Regions from separate parts of the Kitasatospora sp. NBC_00039 genome, predicted to be linked through region 1. Evidence: riboswitches for the same ligand, from Rfam matches in the RefSeq annotation. Region 1 holds a riboswitch; each other region holds the start of a gene.

Region 1 (6,660 bases):
CGTACGGTGGGCACCCGGCCGTCCCGCCGACCGGTCCGGCGCCGGTGCCGCCGGGCGCGCCCGTGCCGCCGCCCGGTCCGATGGCACCCGCGGCACCGGTCGTCCCCGCAGCCCCTGCTCATTCCGCCGCTCAGCCCCCGGCGCCCGTGCCCGCCGGGTCCACCGGGCACTTCCTGCTGCCCTCCGGCGCGCCCGTCCAGCTCCCGGCGCACCCGCAGCCGCACGCGCCCACCGGGCCGCTCGCCGTGCTGCTGATCGGCCCCGCCGGGGCCGGCAAGACGACCGTCGCCCGGCACTGGGCCGAGCGCCGGCCCACGCCGACCGCGCACATCAGCCTGGACGACGTCCGCGAGTGGGTGCAGTCCGGCTTCGCCAACCCGCAGTCCGGCTGGAACAACGCCTCCGAGGCGCAGTACCGGCTGGCCCGCCGCACCTGCGGCTTCGCCTGCCGCAACTACCTCGCCAACGGCATCTCGTGCATCATCGACGACGCCGTCTTCCCGGACCGCCCGGCGATCGGCCTCGGCGGCTGGAAACGCCACATCGGGCCCGGCATGATCCCGGTCGTGCTGCTGCCCAGCCTGGACTCGGTGCTCAGCCGCAACGCACGGCGCAGCGGCAACCGGCGGCTCAGCGACGAGGAGGTGGCCCGGATCCACGGGCGGATGGCCGGCTGGTACAACTCCGGGCTGCCGATCATCGACAACTCGCACCTGGACGTCGCCGCCACCGCCGCCGAGCTGGACCGGGTGATCCTGGCACGGCTGATGGGCATCCCGGTCCGCTGAGCCGCCTGGCCCCGGGCCCGCGCCAGGCCGGTCTGTCGGTGTCGGCTGCGATGATGGACGCGTCCTGTCGAACCACCCGGGGGAGCTGACGCCCGTGCCGGAAGGCCACATCATCCACCGCCTCGCCGCCGAGAACGCCAGGGCCTTCGGCGGCCGCCCCGTCCGGGCCAGCAGCCCGCAGGGCCGGTTCGCCGACAGCGCCGAGCTGGTCGACGGCCAGGTGCTGACGGGTGCCGAGGCCACCGGCAAGCACCTCTTCCTCGGCTTCGAGGGCGGCTCCTGGGTGCACATCCACCTCGGCCTGTACGGCGGGTTCACCTTCGGCGAGGGCCCGGCGCCCGAGCCGGTCGGCCTGGTCCGGCTGCGCCTGGAGAACGACGACTCCTACGCGGACCTGCGCGGCCCCAACACCTGCGCGCTGATCACCGGCGCTGAGAAGGCCGCCGTCGCGGACCGGCTCGGGCCCGACCCGCTGCGCGCGGACGCCGACCCGGAGCCGGCCTGGCGGCGGATATCCGGCAGCCGGACGACGGTCGCCGCGCTGCTGATGGACCAGAAGGTGCTGGCCGGCGTGGGCAACGTCTACCGTGCCGAGGTGCTGTTCCGGCACGGCATCAACCCGCACCGGGCCGGTCGCGACCTCACCCGCGCCGAGTGGGACGCGATCTGGGTCGACCTCGTCGCCCTGATGCACGAGGGCGTCGGCGCGGGCCGGATCGACACCGTCCGCCCCGAGCACACGCCCGAGGCGATGGGCCGTCCGCCCCGGGTGGACGACCACGGCGGCGAGGTCTACGTGTACCGCCGCGCGGCTATGCCCTGCCTGGTCTGCGGCACCGACGTCCGGACCGAGGAGCACGCCGCCCGGAACCTCTTCTGGTGCCCGGCCTGCCAGCAGGCCTGAGGACCGCCCGGTCGGCGGGCCGACCAGGTCCGGGCGGTCCCCCGGCCGCGCCACTCCGAACCTACGCGATCCGAACCGACCCGGCCTGAGGCTTGGTGGGTCGGTGGGTCGGTGGGTCGGTGGGTCGGCTGAGCCGAGCCGGGCAGGAGCCGTCAGCCGTCAGCCGCAAAAGCCGTGTCAGCCGTCCGCCCTCTCGCGGGCGACCGACCAGGCGGCGGCTGCGCCGGCCAGGCAGAGCGGCGTGTAGAGCGCCAGGTTGAGCACGTAGAAGACCGAGCCGGTGTCGGCTCCGATCCCGGCCGCCCAGACCAGCCCCGCCAGCCCGCGGGCGAGCATCCCGCCGGCCACCGCGTGAGGGCCCCAGCGCAGCGCCACCGCGGGCACCCGGCGGGCCAGGCCGTCCAGTACCCCGCCCCGGGCGAGGACCAGGGCCGCCCCCGTGAACAGCGCCGCGGCGAGCGGGAGGACGACCGGTGGGGTGAACGGCACGTCGGCGTTGAGCACGGCCTGGGAGAGCGACGCCCGCCCGGCCGCCGGCCAGGTGCTGCCGGTGGCCCAGTAGAGGTGCAGCAGGCCGTCGGTGGCAAGCACGGTGGCGACGGCGAGGGCGGCGGTACGGCGGCGGTTCACGGTGGTCCCCCAGGGGATGCGACGGTGTGTCACCCGCAGGAGCGGCCCCGCCCGCCGGACGTTCCCGTGACGAGCGTCACACCGGGAAGTCGCCCGGGCGAGGGAACGTCCGGGCCTCCCGCCGCCTCTGATGCGGATGTGGATGGTCCCGACACCCGAACCGCGAGCGACCTCGCCGCCCTGGTCCGCGCCGCCCAGCGCGGCGACCAGCTGGCGGTGAGCGGACTGCTGGAGCTGGTCACGCCCTATGTCCGCCGGCTCTGCGGCCCGATCGCCCTGGACGACGGCCCCGACGCGACCCAGGAGGCGCTGATCGCCGTCTTCCGCAAGCTGGGCCAGCTCCAGGACCCGGCCGCGCTGTTCGGCTGGGTCCGCTCGATCGCCGTCCGGGAGGCCGTCCGGCATGTGAAGCGGGTCGCCCGCTGCGTCCCGGCCGACCTCTCCGAACTGCCCCGCCCCGGTGATCCGCAGCTGGCCACCGACATCGAGGACGTCCTCGCCCGGCTCAGTCCCGAGCACCGTGCCGTCCTGGTACTGCGAGACCTGGAGGGCCTGGACGAGGGGTCCACCGCCGACCTGCTGGGCGTGGCGGCCGGCACCGTGAAGTCCCGGCTCTCCCGGGCCCGACTCAGCTTCCGAAGGGCGTGGCAGCAGTGAGCGCGCAGAACCCCTGGCCGGTGGCGGCCTTCGACCCGGTGCGCCGACTGCACGTCATCGCCGCCGTCACCCCTGGCGCCGACGTCCGCGAGACGGTGATCGACGCGCCGTTCGACCAGGTCTGGGCCGTCGCGGCGGACCTGGAGGACGGGCTGCCGCGCTGGCTGCCGGACCTCCGCTCCGTCCGCCTCACCGCGGGCCCGGCGGGCGGCCGCACCGAGGCCCTGGTGGTGGGCCACAGCCGGCTGCGGGCCCGTTTCGACGTCGAGCTGACGCCCGGCTGGTGCCTGATGCGCAGCCGCTTCCTGCTCGGCGGCATGGCCGCCCGCCCCGAGCCGGACGGCACCCGGTTCGCCTTCCTCGGTGCCTTCCGTCTCCCCGCCGCCGGCCTGGTCACCCGCGCCCTGCGGCCCGCCACCGACCCGCTGGCCCGGCGCTCGCTCCGCCGCTTCGAGCGGCTGGTGCGGGAGGGGTGACCCCGGTCGCGGGAGGGGTGGCCCCGGTCGCCCGGAACGGTTGATGCCGGCTCAGGAGCCCCCGCCGGCCGGACACACCCGGAGCGGCCGGTGGCCTCGCCCGGGGTGGTTTCCGGGCGGGTCGGCCGACAGGTGGGTCAGCCGCGACGGGTGGGTCAGCCGGCCGCGGCGGTGGGCCCGTGCCGGTCGGTCGCGGAGCCGTCGGGGGTGTCGGGCGCCGGCTCGTGGTGCTCGGCGGCGGCGCATTCGTCCAGCAGGGGGCGCATGGCATCATCCACGAGCCGGTAGCGCACCACGCGTCCGTCCTTGTCTCCGGTGACCACGCCGGCCGTGCGGAGCAGTCGCAGCGCCTGTGAGACGGCGGGGTCGCGCATACCGGTGGCGACGGCGAGGTCGGTGACGGCGAGCGGACCGGCGCGGTGCAGGGCGAGCAGCAGGGAGAGCCGCCCCGGGTCGGCGAGCAGTGAGAACCGCTCGGCCCAGGACCGGACGTGCGCGGTGTCGCCGATGGCGGCGATGGCCTCGCAGACCCGGTGCCCGTCGATGGTGCGCTGACCCGCGCGGTCGGCCGGTACGAGATGCATGCGGACATTCTCGCAGGCCCCGGCCTGTGATCCTGGACACCTGCGCAGGTGCGCAGCCTTGCAAGGGTGATGCGGGGAGCCCTACCGTGTTGCCCGCCGTGGTGCTCGGGAAGACCGGTGACGAACCCTCAGGGGTTCAAGTCCGGAGCGGCCCTCGCCACTGTGATCGGGGGAGTCGTCCGTACCCACGACGCCACTGGGCGCCTCGCGCGCCTGGGAAGGCGGGTACGGAAGCCCCGTCAGCCAGGAGACCGGCCACGGCATCTCACGAACGACTTTCCACGAGGTGCTGGAGCGTGATCCGCAGATGACCGTGCCCGAAACCGCCGCTGCTCCGGCGGCGCCGTCCGTCCTGCCCACTTTCCGCTGGAGGCGGGAGGACACCGTCCGCACGGCCGGGTTGATCGGTGTGATCCTGGCCATGCACGTGGTGGCGTTCGGGACGCTCATATTCCTGGTCGCCCCGGAGAAGTACGAGGTCGGCACCCAGGTCTTCGGGGTGGGCCTGGGCATCACCGCGTACACCCTCGGGATGCGGCACGCCTTCGACGCCGACCACATCGCGGTGATCGACAACACCACCCGCAAGCTGATGGCGGACGGCAAGCGCCCGGTCTCGGTGGGTTTCTGGTTCGCCCTCGGCCACTCCTCGATGGTGGTCATCATGGCCGCCCTGGTGGCGGGCGGCGCGCAGCTGGCCAACACGCTGATGGACGACGAGTCGGCCACCCACCAGTGGCTCGGCGTGGTCGGCACCTCCGCCTCCGGCGCCTTCCTCTACCTGATCGGCGCGCTCAACCTGGCCGCCCTGTTCGGCATCCTGAAGGTGTTCCGCTCGATGCGCGCCGGGCAGTTCGACGAAGCCGAGCTGGAGGAGCACCTCAACTCGCGTGGCTTCCTGGCCCGGGTGCTGAACCGGGCGACCCGCTCGATCACCCGGCCGGGCCAGATGTTCCCGGTCGGCATGGTGCTCGGCCTCGGCTTCGACACCGCGACCGAGGTGACCCTGATGGTGATGGCCGGCTCGGGCGCGGCCTCCGGGCTGCCCTGGTACGCGATCGTCTGCCTGCCGCTGCTGTTCGCGGCGGGGATGAGCCTGTTCGACACGCTGGACGGGACGTTCATGAACTTCGCGTACCAGTGGGCGTTCTCCAACCCGGTGCGCAAGGTGTACTACAACCTGACCATCACCGGGCTGTCGATCGCGGTGGCGTTCATCATCGGCACCATCGAGCTGGTCGGGGTCCTGCACGAGAAGCTGGACCTCACCGACCCGGTCAGCGGCTGGATCGCGGACATCTCGCTGGACAACGTCGGCTACGCGATCGTCGGGCTGTTCGTGGTGGTCTGGGCGGCGGCGATCGCCTACTGGCGGGTCGCGGGGGTCGAGCAGCGCTGGAGCCCCCAGGTGGTGACGCCGGGCGCGGAGCCGGCCGCCTCGGAGGCGGCGAAGTAGCCCGTGAACCAGCCGGCGGCCGTCAGGCCGCCGCGAGCAGGAGTGTCCCGGCCACGGCGAGCCCGGCGCCGACCACCTGGACGGGACGCAGCCGCTCCTTCAGCACCCCGCGGGCCATCAGCGCGGTGACCACCGGATAGAGCGAGGCCAGCACGGCGGCCACCGCGGCCGAGCCGCTGTGCGAGGCCATCGCGTACGTGCCGTTGGCGGCGACGTCGGCCACGCCGACCGCGGTGAGCGCGGGGAGCCTGTCCCGCAGGCCGGGCAGGAGCCGGCCGCCGCGCCCGCCTTCGCTGTCGCGCCCGCCTCCGCTGCGGCCCCCGCCCTTGCTGCCGCGCAGGCTGAGCAGCAGCGCACCGCCGCCGACGGCGACGTTGCAGAGCCGCTGGACGCAGAGCACCAGCAGCAGCCCACCGCCGGCGGAGGCGTGCGCGATCAGGGCCATCACCGCGCCGAAGCCGAAGGCGGCGGCGAGGGTGAGCGCCAGCACCCGCCGGGCAGCGGCCGGTCCGCCCCGCTCCGGCCCGCCGGCCAGCACGACGCCGACCACGGCGACCGCGATCCCGGCGGCCTGGCCGAGCCCGGGGCGCTCGCCCAACGCCAGACCGACGCCGACCGGTACCGCCACGCCTATGGTGGCCAGCGGCGAGACCACGCCCATCGGGCCGAGCGCGAGCGCCCGGTAGAAGGCGAGCATGGCGAACGGGCCGATCACCCCGGCGGCGACGGCGTACCAGAGGGCGGGGGAGACGTCCGTCCAGCCGCCGGTGGCCAGGACGGCGGCGAGCAGCAGCACGGTGGCGGTCAGCTGGGAGGCGACCACCACGGCCAGCGCCGGCAGCCGGCGGGTCAGCGCGCCGCCGCCGAAGTCGGCCAGGCCCCAGAGCAGGCTGGCGGAGAGGGCAAGCAGGGCGCTCATGAGACGACCCGGAGGGCCCGCAGAACGTAGGACAGCACAATGTACCCCGCAGTACAGTCGAATGGACTCGTTGCCGAGTGGGCAGCTTAGTCCACTCAACTGAACTATTCGAATCAATATACTGAACTGGACTGACCGCGTGCCCGACCCCGACCTCGTCTCCCAGGCCCTCGCCCGGAACCTCAAGCGTGTACGCGCCGAGCGCGGCCACACTCTCGACGCGCTCGCCGCCCGCTCCGGCGTCAG
Region 2 (6,660 bases), 4.3 Mb from region 1:
GGCCGCTGATCGAGGAGGCCCAGGCGGACCGGGCGGCGGTCTGCAGGGCGATGGTGGCGCCGACCGACCAGCCGTAGAGGATGATCCGCCCGGCGCCACTGTCCAGGGCGAGCCGCACGGCCGCCTCGACGTCCCGCCACTCGGTCTCGCCGAAGTGGCCGAGGCCGTCCGGGGAGGCGGGCGCGCCCGCGTCCCCGCGGTAGGTGACGGCCAGGGCGGGCAGACCGAGCCGGTCCAGCAGCGGAAGCACCGGGAGGGTCTGCTGCCGGTCGGCGCCGGCGCCGTGGATCAGCACGACCCAGGTGCCGCGCCTGCCGTCGACGTACCAGGCCGGGAAGGCGCCCAGCTCGCCCGCCGCGGTGGTCTCGGTGAACGGCAGGCCGAGGGCGCCGGTCGGGTCGCCGAGGTGGACGCGGGGGGTGAAGCGGACCGCGGTGCCGGGCGTCAGGGTGCCGCGGTCCGCGCGGGCCAGCCGCCGGGTGACGCCCCGCTCGTCGCTGTGCAGGATCTCGTCGACCACGGCGTGCCCGTTGTCGCCCCACTCGACGGCCCAGCGGCCAGGGCGGGTGCTCTCCGGGCTGCGGGTGAAGGTGACGCGCCCGGGGGCGAGGGCCTGGACCAGGACGGGGCCGGCGGCCCGCCCCCGGGCCTCCGACGGGCGGACCATTCGCTCGGAGGCCCTTCGGCCGATGACCAGCACGACGGCCCCGGCACCGACGGCGGCGGCCGCCACGGCGGCTGCGGTTCCCCAACGCATATCGCTCCCCGCTCTGTTGGTCGTGGACTGGGCACTGTACCCACCAGTCCACTCGCGGGGGCGGCGCCCGGCCACCGGGCACGGCCGTCCGGGTCATGCCGGGCCCGTGCCGGGACGGCGCTCGCATGCGCGGGCGGGACCGCGTGCGCATGCGCGGGCGAGAGAGCCCCTCAGACCGGGATCTCGGTCCCCAGCCGCCCGAGCAGCTCCCAGAACCGCTCGCCGAGCGGCTGCTCCGGCTGCTCGCTCCGCGCCACCGGAACCGGGGGGCCCCAGCTGCCGGCGCCCCAGTGGGAGGAAACCTGGTTCTCGTTCTGCAGCACCGTCAGCACGGCGGCGAGGTCGCCCTCGTGCACCGGCACGATCCGGCCGATCGCCCTGACGTGCGCCTGCCAGCGGCCGTCCACGCACTGCCGCAGCCGCTGGTCGAGCTCCTCCCGACGGCCCGTCACGGCGACCAGTTCGCGCAGGGTCAGGCCGAGCACCCGGGCGAGTGCGTACGTCTGCTCCTGGTCGCCGTCCCAGACGCCGGTGGCCTCGGCCCGCCGGTAGTGGTGCAGGGCCATGCCGATCCTGCGGGCCGCGTGCTCCTGGTTGAGCTCGCGGGCGACCCGGAAGTCCCTCAGCCCGGCCGGGAGGACCCCCATCAGCTGGGCGGGCGGGCACCAGAGGGCGCGGGCCAGCGCGATGAACTCCTCCTCGGTCGGGCGCAGCTCGCCGCTCTCCCAGCCGAGCACATGGGCGGGCAGCAGCCGCACCCCGTGCGCGGCCATGCCCTCGGCCACCCGCTCGGGGGTCAGGCCGAGGCCGGCGCGATGCGCGCGGGCGGCCGCGGGCGAGAAGGGCACCGGGGGCACGGCGGGGGGCTGTCTTCGTCGCATGGCCCGACGGTAGGGGTCGGCGGTCGGACCGCCCCAGCCGCCGAACGCACGAAGCGCGACTGTAGGGGCCTACAGGCCGCTGGACGATCGCACAGGCTGTCATGCCCCTGCGGGGGGTGGCGATCGGAGGTAGCGACGGGGACGGGAACGGGGCGGGAAACGGGGAGACCGTGTGACCAAACCCTCCGTGACCTTGGTTGACTCGCGGTTCGGCCCCGTGATGGGATCCTTCAGCCAATACGGAGGCATGCAGAGGAAGCCGGTGAGAGTCCGGCGCGGTCCCGCCACTGTCACCGGGGAGCACGTCCGGACGATGCCACGGCGGGCCGTCAGAAGCCGCTGGAAGGCCCGGAAGTGCGTTCGACCCGGAAGCCAGGAGACTCTCGCCCCCGGTACGTCGATCCAGGGCGCGGACCCTGAGTGAGGACATGCACGCCATGCAGGCTGCCCCGCCCCTCCGAGCCCTCTGCTGTCCGCCGTGCGCCCGCTGACCCGCGCCGCCGCCTTCGCGCTGGGCGCCGTCGCGGGGTATCTCGCCGACGCCCGGTTCGCCGACCCGCGCCGCGGCCACCCGGTGGCCGTCTTCGGCAGCGCGGCCGGCCGGCTGGAGAAGCGGCTCTGGCGCGACCACCGGGCCGCCGGCGCCGCCTACACCGCGCTCTGCGTGGGCACCGTCGCCGCCGGCGCGGTGGCCGCCGAGCGCGTCCTCGGCCGCCGGCCGCTGGGCCGGGCCGCACTGGCCGCCGCCGCGACCTGGACGGTGCTCGGCGGCACCTCGCTGACCCGTGAGGCCCGGACCATCGGCCGCTCGCTGGCCGCGGGCGATCTGACGGCGGCCCGCGCGCGGCTGCCGCACCTGTGCGGGCGCGACCCGAGTGCGCTGGACGGACAGCAGATCGCCCGCGCGGTGGTCGAGTCGGTCGCCGAGAACACCGCCGACGCCGTGGTGAACGCGCTGGTCTGGGGCACGGTCGCGGGCACGCCCGGGCTGCTGGCGTTCCGGGCCGTCAACACCCTGGACGCGATGGTCGGCCACCGTTCGCCGCGGCACGCCCGGTTCGGCTGGGCCTCGGCGCGGCTGGACGACGTGGCGGGCTGGCCGGGCGCCCGGCTGACCGCCCTGCTCACGGTGGCCGCCGCGCCCGAGCCCCGGACCGCCTGGCGGGTCTGGCGGCGGGACGGCTCCGCGCACCCGAGCCCCAACGCGGGCCAGGCCGAGTCGGCCTTCGCCGGAGCGGTCGGCGTCCGGCTCGGGGGCACCCTGCGCTACGGCGAGCGCATCGAGCACCGGCCGGTGCTGGGCGAGGAGCTGCGGCCGGTGACGGTGGACGACATCGAGCGCGCCTGCCGGCTCTCCCGCAGGGTGGGCGCGCTGGCACTGGGTACGACCGTGGCCGGGCACCTGGTGATCCGGGCTTTCACGAGAAGGAGGGGGAACGCATGAGCAACGCGCTTCTGGTCGCCGGAACGACCTCGGACGCGGGCAAGAGCGTGGTCACCGCGGGCATCTGCCGCTGGCTGGCCCGGCAGGGTGTCGCCGTGGCGCCGTTCAAGGCGCAGAACATGTCGCTGAACTCCTTCGTCACCGCCGACGGCGCCGAGATCGGCCGCGCCCAGGCGATGCAGGCCCAGGCGGCCAAGGTGGAGCCCGAGGCGGCGATGAACCCGGTGCTCCTCAAGCCGGGCGCGGACGGCCGCAGCCAGGTGGTGCTGCTCGGCCGCCCGGTCGCCGAGGTGGGCGCGCTGGACTACCGCGAACGCAAGCCCGTCCTGCTGGAGCGCGCCCTGGAGTGCCTGGCCGACCTGCGCCGCCGCTACGACGTGGTGGTCTGCGAGGGCGCCGGCTCGCCCGCCGAGATCAACCTGCGGGACCGCGACATCGCCAACATGGGCCTGGCCACCGCCGCCGGGCTGCCGGTCGTGGTGGTCGGCGACATCGACCGCGGCGGCGTGTTCGCCGCGATGTACGGGACGCTGGCGCTGCTCTCGGCCGAGGACCAGCGGCACGTGGCCGGCTGGTTCGTCAACAAGTTCCGGGGCGACGCGCGGCTGCTCGCGCCCGGCCTGGAGATGCTGCGCGAGCTGACCGGCCGCCCGGTGCTGGGCACCCTGCCGATGCTGCCGGACCTCTGGCTGGACGCCGAGGACTCGCTCGACCTGTCGACCGTGGTCGACCGGACCGCCGGCCGCGGGCCGCTCGGCGCGGACGTGCTGCGGGTGGCCGTGGTGCGCTTCCCCCGGCTCTCCAACTTCACCGACCTGGACGCGCTGGCCCAGGAGCCGGGCGTCCTGGTCCGCTGGGCCGCCCGGCCCGAGGAGCTGGCCGACGCCGACCTGGTCGTGCTGCCCGGCACCCGCGCCACCGTCGCCGACCTGGCCTGGCTGCGCGAGCGCGGCCTGGAGCCGGCGCTCAAGGCGCGGGCGGCGGCCGGGCTGCCGGTCCTCGGGGTCTGCGGCGGCTACCAGATGCTGGCGCGCACCATCGTGGACGAGGTCGAGTCCAAGTCCGGCGCCGTCGACGGCCTCGGGCTGCTGCCCACGCGCGTCCGCTTCGGCGCCGAGAAGGTGCTCGGCCGGCCGGCCGGTGAGGCGTACGGGCAGCGGGTCGAGGGGTACGAGATCCACCACGGGGTGGTGTCCGTCGAGGGCGGCACACCGTTCCTGGACGGCTGCCGGGTGGGGGCGGTCTGGGGCACGACGTGGCACGGTGCGCTGGAGAACGACGGGTTCCGGCGCGAACTGCTGCGCGAGGTGGCCGGGTTGTCGGGCCGGGCGTTCGTGCCCGCGCCGGACGTCTCGTTCGCCGAGGCGAGAGAGGCCCGGCTCGACCGGCTGGGCGACCTGATCGAGGAGCACGCGGACACCGACGCGCTGTGGAAGCTGATCGAGGGCGGGGTGCCGGCCGCGGGTTCGCTGCCGTTCCTGCCGCCCGGGGCCCCCTTGGAGAATCATGAGTGACGTCCGCTACCCCTTCACCGCGATCGTCGGTATGGCCGACCTGCGGCTCGGGCTGCTGCTCAACGCGGTCTCCCCGGCCGTCGGCGGCGTGCTGGTGCGCGGCGAGAAGGGCACCGCCAAGTCGACCATGGTGCGCGCGCTGGCCGGCCTGCTGCCGTCCATCGCCACCGTCGACGGCTGCCGCTTCGCCTGCGACCCGGCCGCACCGGACCCGCACTGCCCGGACGGCGCGCACGGCGGCCTGCCGGCGTCCGAACGCCCGGCCCGGCTGGTCGAGTTGCCGGTCGGCGTCTCCGAGGACCGGATCGTCGGCTCGCTCGACCTGGAGCGGGCGCTCGCCGAGGGCGTCAAGGCGTACGAGCCGGGGCTGCTGGCCCAGGCGCACCGCGGCGTGCTCTACATCGACGAGGTCAACCTGCTCCAGGACCACGTGGTGGACCTGCTGCTGGACGCAGCCGCGATGGGCCGCTCGTACGTCGAGCGCGAGGGCGTCTCGGTGCGGCACGCGGCGCGGTTCCTGCTGGTCGGGACGATGAACCCGGAGGAGGGTGAGCTGCGGCCGCAGCTGCTCGACCGGTTCGGCCTGACCGTCGAGATCGCTGCCACCCGGGAGCCGGCCGAGCGCGCCGAGGTGGTCCGCCGCCGGCTGGCGTACGACGCCGACCCGGCCGGGTTCGCCGCGCGGTTCGCCGAGGACGAGCGGGCACTCGCCGAGCACATCACCGTGGCACGGGAGTTGCTGCCGAAGGTCGAGCTGACCGATGTGGCGCTCCGTCAGATCACCGCCGTCTGTGCCGCGTTCGAGGTGGACGGGCTGCGCGCGGACATCGTGATGGCGCGCACCGCCGTCGCGCTGGCCGCCTGGGCCGGGCGCACGGAGGTGCTGGAGGAGGACGTCCGCAAGGCCGCCCAGCTGGCACTGCCGCACCGCCGCCGGCGCAACCCCTTCGACGCGCCGGGGCTGGACGAGGAGCAGCTGGACCGGACGCTGGAGGAGCACGCCCAGCCCGAGGAGCCGCAGCCCCAGGACCCCCAGCCCGAGGACCCGCGACCGGACGACCCACGGCCGGAGGGCCCCGAGGACGACGGACCCGGCCCGGACGGCGGCGGCCCCGACAACGGCGGCGGCGGCGCACCCGAGCCGGCCGGGCCCGAGGCCCCCGCGGGCGCCGACGCCCCCGCCCCCGCCCCCGACGCACCCCAGGACGCCCCCGAGCAGCAGCCGGTGCCGGCCCAGCACCCCGCCCCCGCGCGGGAGTCCGCCCCGGTGGCGGCCGGCGACCCGTACCGCACGAAGCTGTTCAGGGTGGACGGCACCGGGAAGGGCGCCCAGGGCCGCCGCTCCCCCGCGGAGACCGACGGCGGCCACACCATCCGCGCCCGCCGCCCGCAGGGCCGGCTGGCCCGGCTGCACCTGAGCGCCACCCTGCAAGCCGCCGCGCCGCACCAGGTGGCGCGCGGGCGGGCGTCCCGGGCGCTGCTGCTGCAGAAGGACGACTTCCGCGAACAGGTCCGCCAGGGCCGGGAGTCCAACCTGGTGCTCTTCGTGGTGGACGCCTCCGGCTCGATGGCGGCCCGGCAGCGGATGACCGCCGTCAAGGGCGCCGTGCTCTCGCTGCTGATGGACGCCTACCAGCGCCGCGACAAGATCGGCATGATCACCTTCCGCGGCGCGTCCGCCGAGCTGGCGCTGCCGCCGACCTCGTCCGTCGAGGTCGGCGCGGCCCGGCTGGAGTCGCTGCCCACCGGCGGCCGGACCCCGCTGGCGGCCGGACTGCTGCGCGCCCACGAGGTGCTGCGGGTCGAGCGGATGCGCGACCCGCACCGCCGTCCGCTGCTGGTCGTGGTGACCGACGGCCGGGCCACCGGCGCCCGGGACGCCGTCGCGCAGTCGCGGCGGGCGGCCGGACTGCTGGCCGCGCACGGCGTGGCGAGCGTGGTGCTGGACTGTGAGTCCGGGCCGGTGCGGCTCGGCCTGGCCCGTACGCTGGCGGCGCAACTCGGCGCCTCCGCCGTGACCCTGGACGAGCTGCGCGCCGAGGGCGTGGCCTCGCTCGTCCGTGA
Region 3 (6,660 bases), 5.8 Mb from region 1:
ACGGCGACCGCCGGCTCCCGCACATCCCGTTCCCATCTCCCTCGGTACGCACGACCCCACCACTCAGAACGGTCTGACACATGAAGAGCCGCACCACCCGGACCACCTGCGCCGGCTGCATCGCCGTGTTGCTCGCCGGCTGCCTCACCGCCTGCGGGGGCACGGATGACCCCGGCAACTCCCGCCCGCAGATCGCCATCGACATCCCCCGCGCCGACTCCGACTTCTGGAAGGCGTACGCGAAGTACCTCCAGCAGGAGATCAACGACCAGCAGCTGAGTGTCCTGCCCCCGACCCATTCGGACGGCGACGAGGCGACGTTCGCCGCCAACGTCCACTCACTGGCCGGCCGGCATCCCAAGTCCATCGTCATGGCGCCGCAGAACACCATGACCACCGATACGACACTCTCCGAGCTGTTCCGTGCCAACATCCACGCGATCAGCGTGGACACCGAACCGGAGCACGGCACCGTCTACATGGTGGTCCGCACCGACAACCGCTCGTACGGCACCAAGGCCTGCGAGTTCCTCGGCAAGCAGCTCGGCGGCAAGGGCAAGGTGGCCGAACTCCAGGGCGCGCTGACCTCCATCAACGGATACGAACGCTCCGAGGGGTTCGCCGCCTGCATGAAGCGCAACTTCCCCGGCATCCAGGTGATCGCGCTGGCCACCGACTGGAAGGCCGACGTCGCCTCCGAGAAGCTCCAGGCCACCCTCGCCGCCAACCGGGACCTGAACGGCATCTACATGCAGGCCGGCGGCGTCTTCCTGCAGCCCACCCTCGCCCTGCTCCAGCAGAAGGGCCTGCTCAAGCCCGCCGGCCAGCCCGGCCACATCGCCATCGTCTCCAACGACGGCATCCCCGCCGAGCTCAACGCGATCCGCAAGGGCGACATCGACGCGACCGTCTCCCAGCCCGCCGACCTCTATGCCAAATACGCCCTCTACTACGCCAAGGCCGCCGCGGAAGGCAAGACCTTCCAGCCCGGGCCCACCGACCACCGGTCGACCATCATCCAGCTGCCCAACGGCATGGAGGACCAGCTCCCCTCGGCCCTGGTCACCAAGGAGAACGTGGACGACCCGTCGCTCTGGGCCAACCACGCCACGGGCTGACCGGGGCGGGCCTCGGGACCGGGTCTCCCGGACGGTCGTCGGTCCGCAGGAGGCCCCGCGCCGCGTCGGGGCCGGCCGCCTCACGCGGCGGCGACGGCGCCGATCGACCGCTCGGCGGCAGCCGCCGCGGCCACCCCGGGAAGTGCCGGCGGGGCGGCCCGAAACGAGCCGGCTGCCGAGTCCCGTCCGCACGGCTCCGCCCCGAGCCGTGCCCCGAGCAGCGATCTAGCATGAAGAGCAAGGTGCATCTCCGGGCCCGCGCGCAGCGGCAGGGAGGCCGACATGGCGTTCCACACGACCGGTTTCGAGCAGGCGGACGACTACCGCTACCTGCCGATCTCCGAACACGGCCTGATCGGCGATCTTCGTACGACCGCCCTGGTCGGCACGAACGGCACCATCGACTGGTACTGCTGCCCGCGCTTCGATGCGCCCAGCGTCTTCGGGGCCATCCTCGACGCCGACCGGGGCGGGTCGTTCGAGTTGGCCGCCGAGGTCCCGACCCGCACCCGGCAGTTCTACTTCCCTGACACGAACGTGCTGATCACCCGGTTCTTCGCCGCCGACGGGGTGGCGGAGATCCAGGACTTCATGCCGGTGGTCGACGACTCGCGCGAGGCGGCCCGGCACCGGCTGATCCGGCGGGTGCTCTGCGTCCGCGGAGCCCTCCCGTTCAGGGCGCGCATCGCCCCACGCTTCGGCTACGGCGCCGAAGCGCACACCACGCACCTCGAAGGTCATGCGGCGGTGTTCCGCTCCCCGTCACTGACGCTCGCGCTCACCGCCACCGCACCGCTGGAGAGCGACGGCCCGGATGTCCGGTCGCACTTCAAGCTCGTCGAGGGCGAGTCCCACGTGTTCGCCCTCGACCAGATCGGCGACGGCGTCCCGGCCCGGTCGTGTCCGCGGGCCGAGGCGCAGGAGCAGGCCGAGGCGACCGTCCGGTACTGGCGCCGCTGGCTGGCCGGGTCGCGCTACCACGGGCGCTGGCGGGAGATGGTGAACCGCTCCGCGCTGGTGCTGAAGCTGCTCACCTACGCGCCGACCGGTGCGATCGTCGCCGCACCGACCACCAGCCTGCCCGAGCAGATCGGCGGCGGGCGCAACTGGGACTACCGGTACGTCTGGGTCCGGGACGCCGCCTTCTGCGTCTACGCCATGCTGCGCCTGGGGTTCACCTCGGAGGCCGAGGCGTTCATGGGGTTCCTCGACGAGCGCGGCATCCTGCGCGGCACCGGTGCGACCGGCCCGTTGCAGATCATGTACGGCATCGACGGGCGCAGTGAGCTGCCCGAGTACGAGCTGTCGCACCTGGAGGGCTACCTCGGCTCCGCACCGGTCCGGGTCGGCAACGCCGCCACCGGCCAGCTCCAGCTGGACATCTACGGAGCCCTGATCGACTCCGTCTACCTGTACGACAAGTGGGGGCAGCCGATCAGCAGCGACCGCTGGGACGAGGTCGGCGCGGTGGCGGACTGGCTCTGCGAGCACTGGGACCAGCCCGACGAGGGAATCTGGGAGACCCGCGCGGGCCGCAGGGACTTCGTGTACTCGCGGCTGATGTGCTGGGTGGCGCTGGAGCGGGCGATGCGGATGGCGAACCGCCGCGGCCTGCCGGCCGACCTGCCCCGCTGGCGGCAGGCCCGGGACGCGATCTACCGGCAGATCATGCAGCGCGGCTGGTCGACCCGGCGGGGCGCGTTCGTCCAGGCGCTGGACGACGGTGAGCTGGACGCCTCGCTGCTGATGATGCCGATGGCCAAGTTCGTCTCGCCCACCGACCCCAAGTGGCTCTCCACCCTGGACGCCCTCACCACGGACCTGGTCTCCGATTCGCTGGTCTACCGCTACAACCCGGCCACCAGCCCGGACGGCCTGCACGGCCCCGAGGGCACCTTCTCGATCTGCTCCTTCTGGTACGTGGAGTCGCTGGCCCGCGCCGGCCGGCTGGAGGAGGCCAGGCTCGCCTTCGAGAAGATGCTCACCTACGCCAACCACCTCGGTCTGTTCGCGGAGGAGATCGGCCCGACCGGCGAACAGCTCGGCAACTTCCCCCAGGCCTTCACCCACCTCTCACTGATCAGCGCCGCCTTCAACCTCGACCGCGCGCTGGGCTGACGCGGCGCCGCTGTGATGCCGCTCGTCGCCGCCCGGACGGCGGTGCCCGGCGCGCTACGGCGGGTCGACGGCCGGGGGCGGCCGGGCGACGGCCGGTCGACGGCCGGGACGGCGGTATCGCCGAGCGCGCTCGGCCGGCGAGCCGGGACGGCCCCGGCCCGGCGGGGCGGTCTGTTCCGCCCGGACCGCTCGCCACCGTCCACCGTCAGCGTCCGGGGCCTCTCGGCCTCGGGCACGGTGATGTCCGTTCGGACTCAGGCGGACGCCGTTCCGGCCGGCTGTGCGGCGCCGGCCGCCTCCGCCGGGGCGGCGGAGGCGTCCGGTCCCTCGTGGCGCGCGGTCGGCTCGAAGCGCACGGTCGGCTCGAAGTTGGCGCGGCGGGCCGCGCGGCGGAAGACGGTGAGGACGGCGGGGCCGACGACGAGGACGGCGACGCCGGTGGTGACCGCCCGGCCGGTGTCCCAGCCGAGCGAGGTGGCCAGGTCGAACAGCAGGTAGCGGTGCCACTGCTCGGTGAACGGCAGGCCGGGCAGGTAGGCGATCGAGCTGTTCGGGTCGGTCGAGAAGGCCAGAAGGACAGGTTGAGCAGGAAGCCGAAGAGGTACCCGGAGCCCGCCCCGTACAGGGCCAGCGTCGGCACCTCCCACCGGCGCGGGAGCCCGGGCAGCAGCCCGGCGCATGCCGACGAAGGCGCAGCCGAACATCTGGTAGGGCATCCAGGGGCCGACGCCGCCGGTGAGGAGGGCGGAGGCGAACAGGGAGGTGCAGCCGAGCGTGAAGCCGAAGCCCGGGCCGAAGACCCGGCCGGTGGACGCAGGGGCCCGGAGAGCGTCGGCACAGCGCCGGGCAGCCCTCGGAGCTCCGGCCCGCAGACCACGACGGGAGGAGGGGACACACCTCCGCCGACGGGTACTCGGGCTCGCCTCCGACAGCCGTCGGCGGCCTACCGTTGCGGGTCAGCGCCGGAATTCGACCGGACTTCCCCCAGCGGCGGAGTCAGAACATGACGGCCCATCATGGCGAGGCGCGGAAGACCGGGTCAAGGGATCGTGGGTCACATCACGGCATCCCCCCGGCCCGGGCCGAGTCACCGGTGCGACCGAGATCACGCAGCCGGTCACCTGGCCTCCCCTTGTCCTCTGACTTCCTTTCACACCACGGACTTCTCCGTGGTCACGACGGAGATCCACCAGAATCTCGGACTGCCCGAATCAGGTTGAGGCCGCGGTCGGCGGCCCGTGCGGACCGGCCGCCGGCCGACCGCCGGGGGTGGGACAGGGCGCCCGGCCCCTGTCCCACCCCCGGCCCCGCGCGGAGCGTCAGCCGGCCAGCTCGCCCCGCAGGCGGCGGGCGGCGCCCACCAGGCTCTCCAGCGAGGCGCGGGTCTCGGCCCAGCCGCGGGTCTTCAGGCCGCAGTCGGGGTTGACCCAGAGCCGCTCGGCCGGGATCGCCGCGAGCCCGGCCCACAGCAGTGAGACGGCCTCGTCGGTGCTCGGCACCCGCGGCGAGTGGATGTCCCACACACCCGGGCCGACCTCGCGCGGGTAGCCGGCGCCCGCCAGCTCACCGGCGACCTGCATGTGCGAGCGGGCCGCCTCCAGCGAGATCACGTCGGCGTCCAACTCGTCGATGGCGCGCAGGATGTCACCGAACTCGGCGTAGCACATGTGGGTGTGGATCTGGGTGTCGGCGCGCACCCCGGAGGTGGCGAGCCGGAAGGCGACGGTGGCCCAGTCCGGGTGGGCCGGGCGGTCGGCGGCCCGAAGCGGCAGGGTCTCGCGCAGGGCCGGCTCGTCGACCTGGACGACCGCGGCGCCGGCGGCCGTCTCACCAGGCGGAACGGCTTTGGGTGCGCCGGGGCGGGAGCCGACCGGCCGGCAGCTCACAGGATGATGACGATTGAACAAGCGGCGCCACCCAGGTGAGTAAGGGCGCCCTTATTTAGGCTAGCCTCACCTCATGCATCACGTCCTGTCGGCCGCGACCACGGCCGGATACACCATGCCCCAGGTCTGGCGGGTCCTCACCAAGGCCGGCTACTTCATCGGCCTCAGCGGAGCCATCGGCGCCACCGTCACGTACGCGACCACCGTGCGCCCCGCGCTGCGCGCCCCGCAAACCGCCGGCCAGGACGCCGAGGTCCTGCGAAGAAGATCGGCGACCTACCTCGCCTGGGCAGGGCTGGTGCTGCTGGCCGCCGGCTACTTCCAGCTCGCCGCCCGCCTCGCCCGCGCCGGCAAGGGCATGCCGTTCGGCGACGCCCTCGCCCCGGACCGGATCTGGGACTACCTCCACGCCCCGGCCGCCAAGGGCGCCTGGGTCGCCCAGGGCACCGTCCACCTCGTCCAGAACGCCGTCCTGGCCGTGACGGCCGCCGCCCTCATCGCCCTCTTCGTCCCGGCCGTCCGCCGCCACACGGACACCATCGCCCTCACCGCACTGCCACTCTCCCTGGCCGTCACCCTGATCGCCGCCGTGCCCGCCACCAAGCCCGCCGACCTGGACAAGTGGCTCGACCTCGCCTTCGACCAGACCCACATCGTCTCCGGCGTCGTCTGGCTCGGCGGCCTCGCCCTCCTGGTCGCGCTCGCCGGCACCCGCGGCCGCCTCGGCGACGGCGCCGGCCTTCTCTGGGCCGACATGTGGCGCCGGTTCAGCCTCGTCGCCATGGTCTGCGTCGGCGCCGTGACCATCTCGGGCCTCTGGCTCAGCTGGAAGCACGTCGGTGCGATCTCCCAGCTGTGGACCACCGGCTACGGCATCGCCCTGCTCGTCAAGATCCTCCTGGTCGCCGGCCTCGTCGCCGCGGGCGCCTTCAACCAGTTCTGGCTGATGCCCCGCATCACCCGGGCCCGCCTCGCCGACGACTCCTCCTCCCTCCTCCACCTGACCCTGCGGCACTTCCCGAAGGTCGTCTGGGGCGAGGTCGCCCTCGGCGTCGCCGTCCTCGTGGTCATGCCGTTCATCGCCGGCTCGGCCCGTACCGAGGCCGGCAGTGCCAAGGCCGTCTCCTCCGGCAGCGTCTTCGCCGCCGGCGCCGCCCTCGTCCTCGCGCTGGCCGTCTCGCTCTACGCCACGGCCAAGGCCTCCGACGCCCTGTCCCGCCGCCTGGCCGTGGCCGCCGCCTGACCCGCTGCGCACCGCGCGGGCGGCGTTGCCGGCCCGGGCGATCCGCCGGGTCGCGCCCCCACGGACACACCGCTCGCGGGGGCGCCGCCTGGAGCGGAAATGCCCCATCGGACGTGAATCACTAGGCATATAGTCTGATCACTAATTTTGTGAACACGTTCAGCATTGGGGGGCCGGTGCACCGTCACCGCATCATGATCTCCGCCGCCGCCGTCGCGGCAGCCGTCGGCTTCGTACCCGCCACGGCCCAGGCAGCCGGTCCGGCCGCCGACCCCGGCCGGGGCGCGACCGCCGC

The links. A riboswitch is a leader RNA that binds a small molecule or an ion and turns the genes downstream of it on or off. The one in region 1 is predicted to bind cobalamin.
Region 2: it holds a riboswitch for cobalamin, as region 1 does, so the genes downstream of both, OG286_RS12060 (cobalamin biosynthesis protein) here and OG286_RS31500 (HoxN/HupN/NixA family nickel/cobalt transporter) in region 1, are expected to answer to the same signal.
Region 3: it holds a riboswitch for cobalamin, as region 1 does, so the genes downstream of both, OG286_RS06165 (ECF transporter S component) here and OG286_RS31500 (HoxN/HupN/NixA family nickel/cobalt transporter) in region 1, are expected to answer to the same signal.

What each region holds. Positions count from the first base shown of each region.
Region 1 covers NZ_CP108289.1:7,050,250-7,056,909, forward strand. The annotation lists gene OG286_RS31470 (AAA family ATPase) at 1-788, shown strand, start outside; gene OG286_RS31475 (Fpg/Nei family DNA glycosylase) at 883-1,692, shown strand; gene OG286_RS31480 (DUF3995 domain-containing protein) at 1,870-2,355, opposite strand; gene OG286_RS31485 (RNA polymerase sigma factor) at 2,461-2,979, shown strand; gene OG286_RS31490 (SRPBCC family protein) at 2,976-3,455, shown strand; gene OG286_RS31495 (ArsR/SmtB family transcription factor) at 3,611-4,039, opposite strand; cobalamin riboswitch at 4,122-4,314, shown strand; gene OG286_RS31500 (HoxN/HupN/NixA family nickel/cobalt transporter) at 4,347-5,495, shown strand; gene OG286_RS31505 (EamA family transporter) at 5,518-6,414, opposite strand; gene OG286_RS31510 (helix-turn-helix domain-containing protein) at 6,554-6,660, shown strand, end outside.
Region 2 covers NZ_CP108289.1:2,706,022-2,712,681, forward strand. The annotation lists gene OG286_RS12050 (alpha/beta hydrolase) at 1-757, opposite strand, end outside; gene OG286_RS12055 (helix-turn-helix domain-containing protein) at 928-1,638, opposite strand; cobalamin riboswitch at 1,890-2,021, shown strand; gene OG286_RS12060 (cobalamin biosynthesis protein) at 2,117-3,082, shown strand; gene OG286_RS12065 (cobyric acid synthase) at 3,079-4,596, shown strand; gene OG286_RS12070 (putative cobaltochelatase) at 4,589-6,660, shown strand, end outside.
Region 3 covers NZ_CP108289.1:1,286,754-1,293,413, forward strand. The annotation lists gene OG286_RS06150 (FadR/GntR family transcriptional regulator) at 1-1, shown strand, start outside; gene OG286_RS06155 (sugar ABC transporter substrate-binding protein) at 81-1,118, shown strand; gene OG286_RS06160 (glycoside hydrolase family 15 protein) at 1,401-3,236, shown strand; partial or broken gene OG286_RS06165 (ECF transporter S component) at 3,491-4,042, opposite strand; cobalamin riboswitch at 4,123-4,262, opposite strand; partial or broken gene OG286_RS06170 (5-methyltetrahydropteroyltriglutamate--homocysteine S-methyltransferase) at 4,556-5,059, opposite strand; gene OG286_RS06175 (CopD family protein) at 5,196-6,365, shown strand; gene OG286_RS06180 (hypothetical protein) at 6,560-6,660, shown strand, end outside.